DNA from 3 places in the Knoellia sp. 3-2P3 genome. Region 1 is predicted to be linked to each of the others. Evidence: riboswitches for the same ligand, from Rfam matches in the RefSeq annotation. Region 1 holds a riboswitch; each other region holds the start of a gene.
The links. A riboswitch is a leader RNA that binds a small molecule or an ion and turns the genes downstream of it on or off. The one in region 1 is predicted to bind S-adenosylmethionine.
Positions count from the first base shown of each region.

Region 2: linked by a shared signal. The riboswitch ahead of P0Y31_RS10680 (aminotransferase class V-fold PLP-dependent enzyme) and the one ahead of P0Y31_RS09070 (homoserine O-acetyltransferase) in region 1 are both predicted to bind S-adenosylmethionine.
Region 3: linked by a shared signal. The riboswitch ahead of P0Y31_RS04545 (cyclic-phosphate processing receiver domain-containing protein) and the one ahead of P0Y31_RS09070 (homoserine O-acetyltransferase) in region 1 are both predicted to bind S-adenosylmethionine.

Region 1 is NZ_JARGZE010000002.1:759,141-762,404, reverse strand. It holds gene P0Y31_RS09080 (YkvA family protein) at 1-36, shown strand, start outside; gene P0Y31_RS09075 (DUF4192 domain-containing protein) at 146-1,228, shown strand; SAM riboswitch class IV at 1,293-1,403, shown strand; gene P0Y31_RS09070 (homoserine O-acetyltransferase) at 1,423-2,577, shown strand; gene P0Y31_RS09065 (universal stress protein) at 2,633-3,034, shown strand.
Region 2 is NZ_JARGZE010000003.1:109,001-112,264, forward strand. It holds gene P0Y31_RS10675 (DNA translocase FtsK) at 1-1,449, opposite strand, end outside; SAM riboswitch class IV at 1,956-2,068, shown strand; gene P0Y31_RS10680 (aminotransferase class V-fold PLP-dependent enzyme) at 2,111-3,264, shown strand, end outside.
Region 3 is NZ_JARGZE010000001.1:947,347-950,610, reverse strand. It holds gene P0Y31_RS04560 (DUF4304 domain-containing protein) at 1-406, shown strand, start outside; gene P0Y31_RS04555 (GYD domain-containing protein) at 542-862, opposite strand; gene P0Y31_RS04550 (class I SAM-dependent methyltransferase) at 1,062-1,820, opposite strand; SAM riboswitch class IV at 1,921-2,030, shown strand; gene P0Y31_RS04545 (cyclic-phosphate processing receiver domain-containing protein) at 2,070-2,489, shown strand; gene P0Y31_RS04540 (alpha/beta fold hydrolase) at 2,458-3,249, opposite strand.

The sequences.
Region 1 (3,264 bases):
TGGTCCGAGACGGTGCCCGGCGAGGTCATCCGCTGAGGCGCTGACCGGGCCGGTTGTGCACAGGGGGTGCCCGGCCCGCCACGTCGTGCACAGGCGCGCGGCGGGCTCTCCCTGAGGTGGCGGCGGGCCCGCCAGCGTTGGGTCCATGAACCCGATCCGGCTCCGCGGCCCCGCCGACATCCTCGCCGCCCTTCCCTTCCAGCTCGGCTACCACCCCGAGGAGGCGGTGGTCGTGGTCGCCCTCACGGGCCGGGCCATCGGACTCGTCCAGCGCATCGACCTGCCGCCGGAGCAGCACGTCGAGGCCGCCGTCACCTCCCTGCTCACGGCGCTCGCCCGCGAGGAACCCGACTCGGTGCTGCTCGTGGGCTACGAGTCCGCTGCCGGGGCAGCCATGCAGCTGCTCGACGGACTCGACGCGGCGTGTGGCGGGCTCGGCATCGCGGTGCTCGACCGGCTCGTCGTCCGGGACGGCCGGTGGTTCGCGCCGGACTGTGACACGGGGTGCTGCCCCGGCGAGGGGACGCCCCTGCCCGCGCCGGGTGAGATTCCTGCCGTCGCCGACTTCGTGGGCCTCGAGATGGCGCCTGTGCGCGACCGCGCTGCGCTGCGCAGCCAGCTCGCCCCAGACCCAGCCCGTTGCGCCGAGGTCGCCGAGGTGCTTCGCGGGATGGTCACGGCGGAGCAGGAACCGGGTCGCCACCTGCGGGTGCTGGGGACCCGCGAGGAGGCGGTCCGCCGGCTGCGTCAGCTCTCGCGCTGGGCGGTCGTGTGCGACGTGTCACCGGCCCGACCTCCACTGGAGGGACTCGCCGCCGAGGAGGTGGCCGACTGTGCCGTGGCCCTGCGCGACCTCGCACTGCGCGACGGGCTGATCGGGTGGCTGTGCCCGGGCACCCTGCCCCTCGACGCGCTCGACGACGACCTCGTCGACCAGCTGCGCAGCTGCCTCCAGCCGCCTACGTGGGCAGCTGCGTCGCCCAGCCCCGAGAGCGCAGTCGCGGGCCGGCGCCTGCAGGCACGCCTCGTGCAGCTGTGCCGGATGCTGCCGGACGAGCACGCAGCCCCCGCGCTGACCGTGCTGGCCAACCTCACCTGGTGGCTGGGTGACGGCGCGCTGACCCGCGTCGCCCTCGAGCGAGCCCTGGAGGTCGAGCCCGGCTACCGGCTGGCCCGACTTCTCGAGCGCATGGTGGACCTCGCCATCCGACCACGCGAGAGTGCCTGAGCCAGCCGTCCAGAGATCGGACAGGGGAGGGGGGCTGGGGGAGGGCGTCCTATGCTGTCGCCCAGGTCACGAGTTCCAGTGCCAAGCCCCGGCTCGCTGGACGGCAACCCTCCTCGCGGTGGGGTGCCCCGGGTGAGGACCGGGCCGTGGCTCGACGTCGCGGCAAGCGCGACTGCCACAGGAGTTCTTCGCAGATGACCACGACGTCCAGCCCCCGGCTCTCGATGGGCGCCTGGCGTGAGGGCGACCCGGTGGGGGACCGGTCCTTCGTCTCGGTCGGTGCCGTCGAGCTCGAGGCGGGCGGGTGGCTCCCCGAGGTCACCGTCGCCTACGAGACGTGGGGCACCCTCAACGAGTCCCGCGACAACGCGATCCTCGTCGAGCACGCCCTCACCGGCGACAGCCACGTGTCGGGTCGGCCCGGGCCCGGGCACGCCACGCCCGGCTGGTGGGACGGGCTCATCGGACCGGGGTGCCCGTTCGACACCGACACCCACTTCATCGTCGCCGCCAACGTCCTCGGGGGCTGCCAGGGCACCACCGGCCCGTCGTCGACGGCTCCCGACGGGCTGGCGTGGGGCAGCAGGTTCCCCTTCGTGACGATCCGCGACCAGGTGGCGGTGGAGGCGCGGCTCTCCGACCACCTCGGCGTGGAGCGCTGGAGCGCCGTCCTCGGCGGGTCGATGGGCGGGATGCGGGCCCTGGAGTGGGCGGTCACCCACCCCGACCGGGTCGCCACCGCCATCGTGCTGGCCTCCACGGCCTACGCCACCGCCGAGCAGATCGCCTGGTGCCAGCCGCAGCTGCTCGCCATCCGCAGCGACCCGGACTTCCACGGTGGCGACTACTACGGACAGGCGAAGGGCCCCGAGCACGGCCTGGGCATCGCCCGCCGGATCGCGCACGTGACGTACCGCAGCGAGCTCGAGCTGCACGAGCGGTTCGGCAGGCTTCCCCAAGGTGGCGAGCAGCCGCTCGGCGGCGGCGGTCGGTATGCCGTGGAGAGCTACCTCGACCACCACGCGGGCAAGATCGTGGGGCGCTTCGACGCCAACTCCTACCTGGTGCTGACCGAGGCGATGAACTCCCACGACGTCGGCCGCGACCGAGGCGGTGTCGTCGCCGCCCTGAGACGCATCACCGGCCGGCTCGTCGTGGCCAGCGTCGACTCGGACCGGCTCTACCCGCCACGGCTGTCCGATGAGCTCGCCGCCGCTGTGCCCGACGCGGAGCACTTCACCATCGCCTCCCCCCACGGCCACGACGGCTTCCTCATCGAGACCGAGCAGGTGGGCGCCATCCTGCGCAAGGCCGTCGGGCGACCGGCCGGGACCGGGGAAATCCGGTAGCGTCTGCGCACCGGGCGTTCCCCAAGCGCGCCGGACGTCGACCAAGGAGGTTTCAGTGGCCATCGTTGTGGGTTATGTGCCTACGAAGGAAGGTCGCGCAGCTCTTCGTCGCGCTGCCGACGAGTCCCTGCTCCGCAAGACGAAGCTGATCGTCATCAACTCCAACCGCGGAGGCAAGGACTACGACGGCAAGGAGGCAGAGCGCTTCGAGAAGGAGCTCCAGAACGTCCAGCGGGAGCTCGACGAGGTCAGTATCGAGCACGAGGTGCGCCAGCTGGTCCGCGGAAACGAGCCCGCGGAGGACCTCATCGCCGTCGCGGACGAGGTCTCGGCCGACTTCATCGTGATCGGCCTGCGTCGCCGCACCCCCGTCGGCAAGCTCATCCTCGGCTCGAACGCCCAGCGCATCCTGCTCGACGCGTCGTGCCCTGTCCTGGCCGTCAAGGCCGAGGCCTGAGCCGCACGCTCAACGCCGCCTGTGAAAGGCCCCCGGGGCCCCGCGAGGGGCTGATCCCAGGGGCCTTTTCGGGCTCCGGTGCCAGAGCAGGGCCTCCGATGGTTTTACAATGTCACCTACGCATACCGGCGAACAGGTCACCGCAGGGCACCACGAGCCGGTTGTCGTGAATACTTCCGCCCCCACTGTTGTTGTCAAGGTCGTGCGCTTCGGCCCTGATGGCGTGCGCT
Region 2 (3,264 bases), on a different contig from region 1:
CGTGAGCTCGACGCGCTTGGGGTCGACCAGCACCATGCGCACCTCGTCCGGTGTCGAGCGCATGAGGATCGAGGTGATCATCGAGTTGACGAAGCTCGACTTGCCGGCGCCGGTGGCGCCCGCGACGAGCAGGTGGGGCATCTTCGCGAGGTTGGCGATGACGTAGCCGCCCTCGACGTCCTTGCCGACGCCCATGACCATCGGGTGCTCGTTGCCACGGGCCGCCTGGCTGCGCAGCACGTCGCCGAGCGACACCTTCTCGCGGTCGGCGTTGGGGATCTCGATGCCGATCGCCGACTTGCCCGGGATGGGGCTGAGGATGCGCACGTCGGCCGAGGCCACGGCATACGCGATGTTCTTCGACAGCGCGGTGACCCGCTCGACCTTGATGCCGGGGCCGAGCTCGACCTCGTAGCGGGTGACCGTCGGGCCACGGGTGAAGCCGGTGACCTGGGCGTCGATGTCGAACTGGTCGAGCACCTGCGTCAGCGACTCGACGACCCGGTCGTTGGCGGCGCTGCGCGTCTTGTGCGGCGAGCCCGGCTCGAGGATGGCGTTGTCCGGCAGCGTGTAGGTGATGTCGCCGGCGAGGGCGAGCTGCTCCACGCGCTGCGGCAGCGGGGTGGTCGGCGGGGCCTCGAGGGCCGGCTTGACGTCGACGGCTGGGCTGGTGGCGGCGCCGCCGGGCTCCTTGGCCGCGGTGGGGGCGAGCACGCCCGGGGCGGTGGGACGCTTCTGGCCGGGCCGCAGGCGCTTGCCGTCGGGTGCGACGACGGCGGCCTGCTCGAAGGGCATGTCGCCGTCGAGGTTGCCGTCGGCGTCGGGGCCGATCTTGCGTCGCTGCCGCTTGGGCTTCTCCTCCTCGGGCTCCTCGACGGGTGCGCCGCGGTGCAGCAGGTGGTCGCGCAGCTCGGCGAGCCGCTCGGGGATCATGTGGACCGGCGTCGCGCTCAGCACGAGCAGCCCGAAGAAGCCGAGCATCAGGAGGATCGGCACCGTGCCGTAGACGCTGACCGCGGCCTCGAGGGGGCTCGAGGCCAGGAAGCCGATGATGCCGCCCGCGTCACGCATGGGGTCGGCGCCGTCCGGCGGCTGCGGGATGCCCTTGGCGACGTGCACGAGGCCGGAGGCCGCGAAGGACAGGGCTCCGAGGCCGATGCCGATCCGGGAGTTGGCGGTGGACTCGTCCGGCGCCCGGAGCAGGCGCAGGCCGAGGAAGAGCAGGGCGAGCGGCACGGCATACGCGACCCGGCCGAACGTGCCGGCGACCACGGCGTGGACGACGTCGCCGACGACGCCCTCGAACGCCCACCACTCGCGCGCGGCGACGACGATGGCCAGGCCGATGAGGGCGAACCCGAAGCCGTCGCGGCGGTGCTCGGGCTCGAGGTCACGGGCGCTGTGGCCGACCCGGCGCACCGCGCCGCCGGCGACGTGCGCCATGCCCATCCACGTCCCCCGGATCGCGCGCAGCGGCAGCGGCAGGCCGCCGCCCTTGGCCTGCCCGCGCGGGGCCGCCTTCCTGGTGGCGGGCTTGCGGTTGGCCGGGCGCGTGGACGTGCTGCGACTCGTCGAAGAGCGCGCGGAGGTGGACGGACGTGTCGCCATGCTCCGCACGGTACGCGATCGCCTCTGCGGAAACACGCGTCACACGCGCCACACCGAGCGGTTTCTTGCCCGTGACGGCATCCTCCGAACGGTTGACCCGACTGTCGTGATTCGGCCATTTCCGCAGGTCAGGGCCCCAGCGGCGGCGGGGACGTGCCACCCTGAGGGTGCGTCTGGCGGGGCCTGCGTCGACGCTCTGGCGGGAGCGTCGACGCAGGCAGACCTGGCCACCTCGCCCCCGCCACGGCCGGATGCTCCCTCCAGGAGCCGGGCCGGGTCTCAGATGGCGGGAATCACCGACGGCGTGGTGGCGCCGCGGGGACGTCGCTCGCTACCGTTCCCGCCAAGGTCATGAGTGCCAGCGCGCAGCCCCGGCTTGCTGGCCAGCAACCCTCCTCCGCGGTGGGGTGCTCCGGGTGACGACCGGGTCGCCTGCGCCCGCAGGTGGCAAGCGCGGACCCGCGGCCACTCCCCCGGGTCCACCGGACCCCAGGAGCACGCCGTGTCCATCGCCAGCACCAGCCGCAACCGAGCCCCCGAGACCCACACCGGGCAGGCCCACCACCGTCGCCACCTGCGGCCCGTGCCCGGCGAGCCCGCGGCCGCGGGTCCGGTGCCCGCGGTGGTCTCGGCCGACCTCGGCGTGCCGACCCTGCACCGCACCGTGGTCGACTACGCCAACCTCGACCACGCCGCCTCCACACCGGCTCTCGTCTCGGTCAAGCAGGCCGTCGACACCGCCCTGCGCACCTACTCGTCCGTGCACCGGGGCAACGGGTATGCCTCGCGCGTGACGAGCCGGTGGTACGAGGCGGCCCGGGAGGAGGTCCGGCGCTTCGTCGGTGCGCGTGAGGGCGACGAGGTCGTCTTCACCCGCAACACCACCGACTCGTTCAACCTGCTCGCCCGCGCCCTTCCCCGGGGCACGGAGGTCTTCGTCTTCGAGGCCGAGCACCACGCCACGCTCCTGCCGTGGGCGGGCCGCACCACCCGCCTGCCGGTCCCCGGCAGCCTCGACGATGCGCGCGTGCTCCTGTCGAGCGCGCTCGAGCGCTCCACCGCCCGCCACCGCCTGGTGGTGCTGTGCGGGGCCTCCAACGTCACCGGCGAGGTCTGGCCCGTGCGCGAGCTCGCCGACGTCGCCCACCAGCACTTCGCCCGGGTGGCCCTCGACGCCGCGCAGCTCGCCCCGCACCGCCCCATCGACCTCGAGGCGCTCGGGGTGGACTACGTCGCCTTCTCCGGGCACAAGCTCTACGCGCCGTTCGGCGCCGGCGTGCTCGCGGGGCCGGGCGACTGGCTCGACCAGGCCGCTCCGTACCTCGCCGGCGGCGGCGCGACCGCCTCGGTCACCGAGCGGGGCACGACGTGGCACCGGGGGGCGGCACGCCACGAGGCCGGCTCCCCCAACGTGATCGGCGCGGTTGCGCTGGCCGCGGCGTGCTCGACGCTGGCCGAGCACCGCGAGGCCGTCGAGGCGCACGAGAGCGCCCTGGGCCGGTGGCTGGCCGACGGCCTGGCCGCCATCGACGGCGTGCAGACCTACTCGATCTTCGGCCCCGACCACGCGCGGGTGCCCGTGGTGGCGTTCACGGTCGACGGCCTGGACTCCTCGCTCGTGTCGGCAGCCCTCTCCGCCGAGCACGGGATCGGCGT
Region 3 (3,264 bases), on a different contig from region 1:
CGAGTGGGATGGCTTGTACCGGGCCCGTTCAGCACCCGATGACGGCCAAGGCAGATCCGACGCCGGTTGGCCCCTTGATGGAGTCGAGGAGGCGGCGACGGTTGCGGCTCGGATGACCTCGGCCCTCCCTGGCGCACTCGATCCTCTGCTGGAGCTCCTTCGGCCTGGCCGGCTCCTCGATGCCATGCACTCAGGACTCATTGATGACCAGACGCCCCTCAACGACCGCCCTGGCATGAGAGACATCGTGCGCGCGGTGCTCCTGACGGAGGTCGGCGGAACGGAGCTGCAGGAGGCGTGCCAGCGCTTGGACAGCTGGGCAGGTCATGACTTCGCTGAGCTGCCGTTGGCGACCGCTTCGTGGGCACGCCGCCGGGGCGCTTCGCTCGGCGGTTCTGCACCCTGATCACTCAGCGGGCCCAACCAAGGTCGCACCCCAGCCTCCCCTTCGCGGCAGGTCGCCGCTTCGGACCGTCGAACCGGCCCCTTTTATCGACACTGCAGCCGGCCGCGGCTGCTCCTTGTCGCCCGGGCTCCCAGGTCACTGGCCCGGGGGCGTGTAGTCGACCCTCTGCTCGGTCGCCTCGTCAACCTCCTCAGGAGTCATCAGGACGACGGTCCGGACATGGGCCAGCCCGCTGGAGTTCACGGCCAGGGCGACAGCAGCCGCGGCCTTGTTGTCGGGCAGCTCGCAGAGGGTGAACACGTCGTCCTCCCCGAAGGCGAAGTCGAAGGTCACCATGCGTCCGCCCAGGTCAGAGGCGAGCTTCTGCACGACGGCCGCCCGGGCACTGCCGCCCTTGGCCAGGACTCCCTTGGCTCCAGCACTGTCGTACCGCGCGATGATCATGTAGCGGCTCATGTGGTCCTCCTCCAGGTCGCCACGGATGGGAGCCACGCTTCAGCCAGCACACCTGCGCAACAACCCCCATCGTGGTGAGCGCCGGGTGAACCGGGACCACGCGAAAGCGAGCGTGTCGAGCACGCGGATAGGACGGCCCGATGACAGGAGATGCCGCCGGTCGCCACGACCGCGCCCGGGCATGCAGGCGGCGCACCCGTCAGGAAGACGTAGAAGGACGCCGAAAGAGCGCCACCTGCAGGAAGCCGTGCGAGAAGGTCGGCTCGTCGTGGGTGTGGCCGGGCGGCATGAGCCGGGCGTCCACCAGTTCCAGCCAGGAGAACATCTCCGCCAGCTCATCCAGCGTGTACCCGACCCCGCCCTCGAGGTGCCCCTGGAGCAGCAGGTCCTTGTCCGACGCCGTGCTCCCCATCTCCCCGGCCATGAACGTGCAGATGCCGTACACGCCGTCCGGCGCCAGGGCGGCAGACAGAGCCTCCATGTAGGAGATCCGCCGGTGCGGTGCAAGGTGGTGGAAGCAGCCCGAGTCGTAGACGAAGTCGAAGGGCCCGCCAGCCACCGGCTCGCGCACGAAGTCCACGCGCCGGTAGTCGGGCCCCGACCCCAAAGCCACCGAACCGGCGGCACCCGACCTCTCCATCCGCGACCGAGCCGTCTCCACGGCATACGGGGAGATGTCGATGCCGGTGACGGTGAACCCCTGAGCTGCCAGCCACGTGCTGTTGCGCCCCAAGCCGCACCCGACGTCCAGGGCGGATGCCCCATGTCCACCCGGCAGCAGGGCCTCCGCCTGCCAGGCAGGCAGCGCGGCGTCGGGAAGCTCGGAGGTGAGCGGGTGCCCCTCTCGCTGGAACAGCCCGTCCCAGAACGCCGCAGCCGCGTCGCTGGTCCGCTCGGCGCCGTCGGCATAGAGACTGTCGAGCAGCTCCATCAGCTGGCCGTAGGTGGTCACGCGCACCGGGGTTCCTCCTGCCTCAGACGACTCGCAGAGTCTGACACGCGGTGGCCCGGCCCCGACGAAAAAAGCCCTCTCGGCGCTCTCTCCTACAGTGGAAGCAGCTCAGGAGAGGCAACGAAAGGCACCTGGCTTGTTGCCCGGCAACCTCCACCGCGGAGGTGCCCCAGGGGAAGAGCAGACCGTGCCGAACCCGGCCGGTAACAGGGGATTCCGCCGCGAGCCAAGGGATCCCCGTCACCAGGAGGTCCTGTGCCATCCAGCCACGCATCCGCCCAGCCGTCCGGCGACCACCCCGGCGGCCGCCGACGGCCGCTGACCGTGCTCGTCGACGACACGCGCGACTTCAAGGACGGCCGGCCGGCGCTGAAGGCTCGCACCTCCGAGGAGGCGCTCGCCCTCCTCCGCCGGCTCGCCGACACCCCCATCGACGACCTCTGGATCGACTACGACCTCAGCCTCGGCGACACGGCCCAACCCGTTGTAGACCACCTCGTCGAGCTGGCCGCAGCGGGCAGCCCCCAACCGGTCGCCACCATCCGCGTGCACAGCTCCAACATCCGCCACGGGCACCGGATCTGCGCCGAGCTCGTCGCCGCGGGCTATCCCGCGAGGCGCAGTTACGCCGCGAACATGTGGATCAGGGTGCGGTGGCAGGCGCCGCCGCGCTGACCACGGCGGCGACCTCCTCGGGGTGGGTGAAGAGGTTGTTGTGCGAACCCGGCAGCACCTCCACCCGTGCCGACGGACTCCCCGCGGCCGCAGCGACATCGGCCATCCACTGTTGTGGAGCAAAGGAATCCGCCTCACCGGCGGTCAGCACGAGCGGCACCTCGAGGTCGCGCACCCGCAGCTCCGGGCGGTCGCGCCTCCCCGACTCCACCATGCGGAAGACGTCGGTGCGCACCGTGGCGATGTTCTTCGCCACGACCAGCTCGGCGGGGCTGTCCTTGCGGTATGCCGTGGCCGCGCCTCGCAGCAGCCCCGGCCACGAGCGGTGCTCGGGCCGGAAGGTCAGCCCCGCCAGCACCAGGGACAGGTCGGGGCGGTCGAGCTGGAGGCGCAGGGCTGCACCGAGGGCGACCTGGGCGCCGGTCGAGTGCCCCACCACGACAAGGGGACAGGCGAGATCGGCCTCCCTGATCCAGCGCGCTGCGGCCTCGCCCATCGGCCCGACCACCGGTGGCACCCTCAGCCGGGGACGCCGCCACGCCAGCAGGTCGAGCACGACACAGCGCAGCCCGCGCCGGGCCATCACCTCGACGGTCGGCCGGGTGTAGCGCGGCAGCCCCAGGCCGGGCAGGAGCACCACCGTCGCGCGCGGCGCCGTCACCGGGGCGACCTCGATCGCCTGCACCCAGGCCGCGCCCACCCGGCTCCAGGTCTCCCGCTTCCGGGTCTCGCCCTCGGGGGGCGCGGTCGCTTCACTCATTGCCGGCCAGCGTAG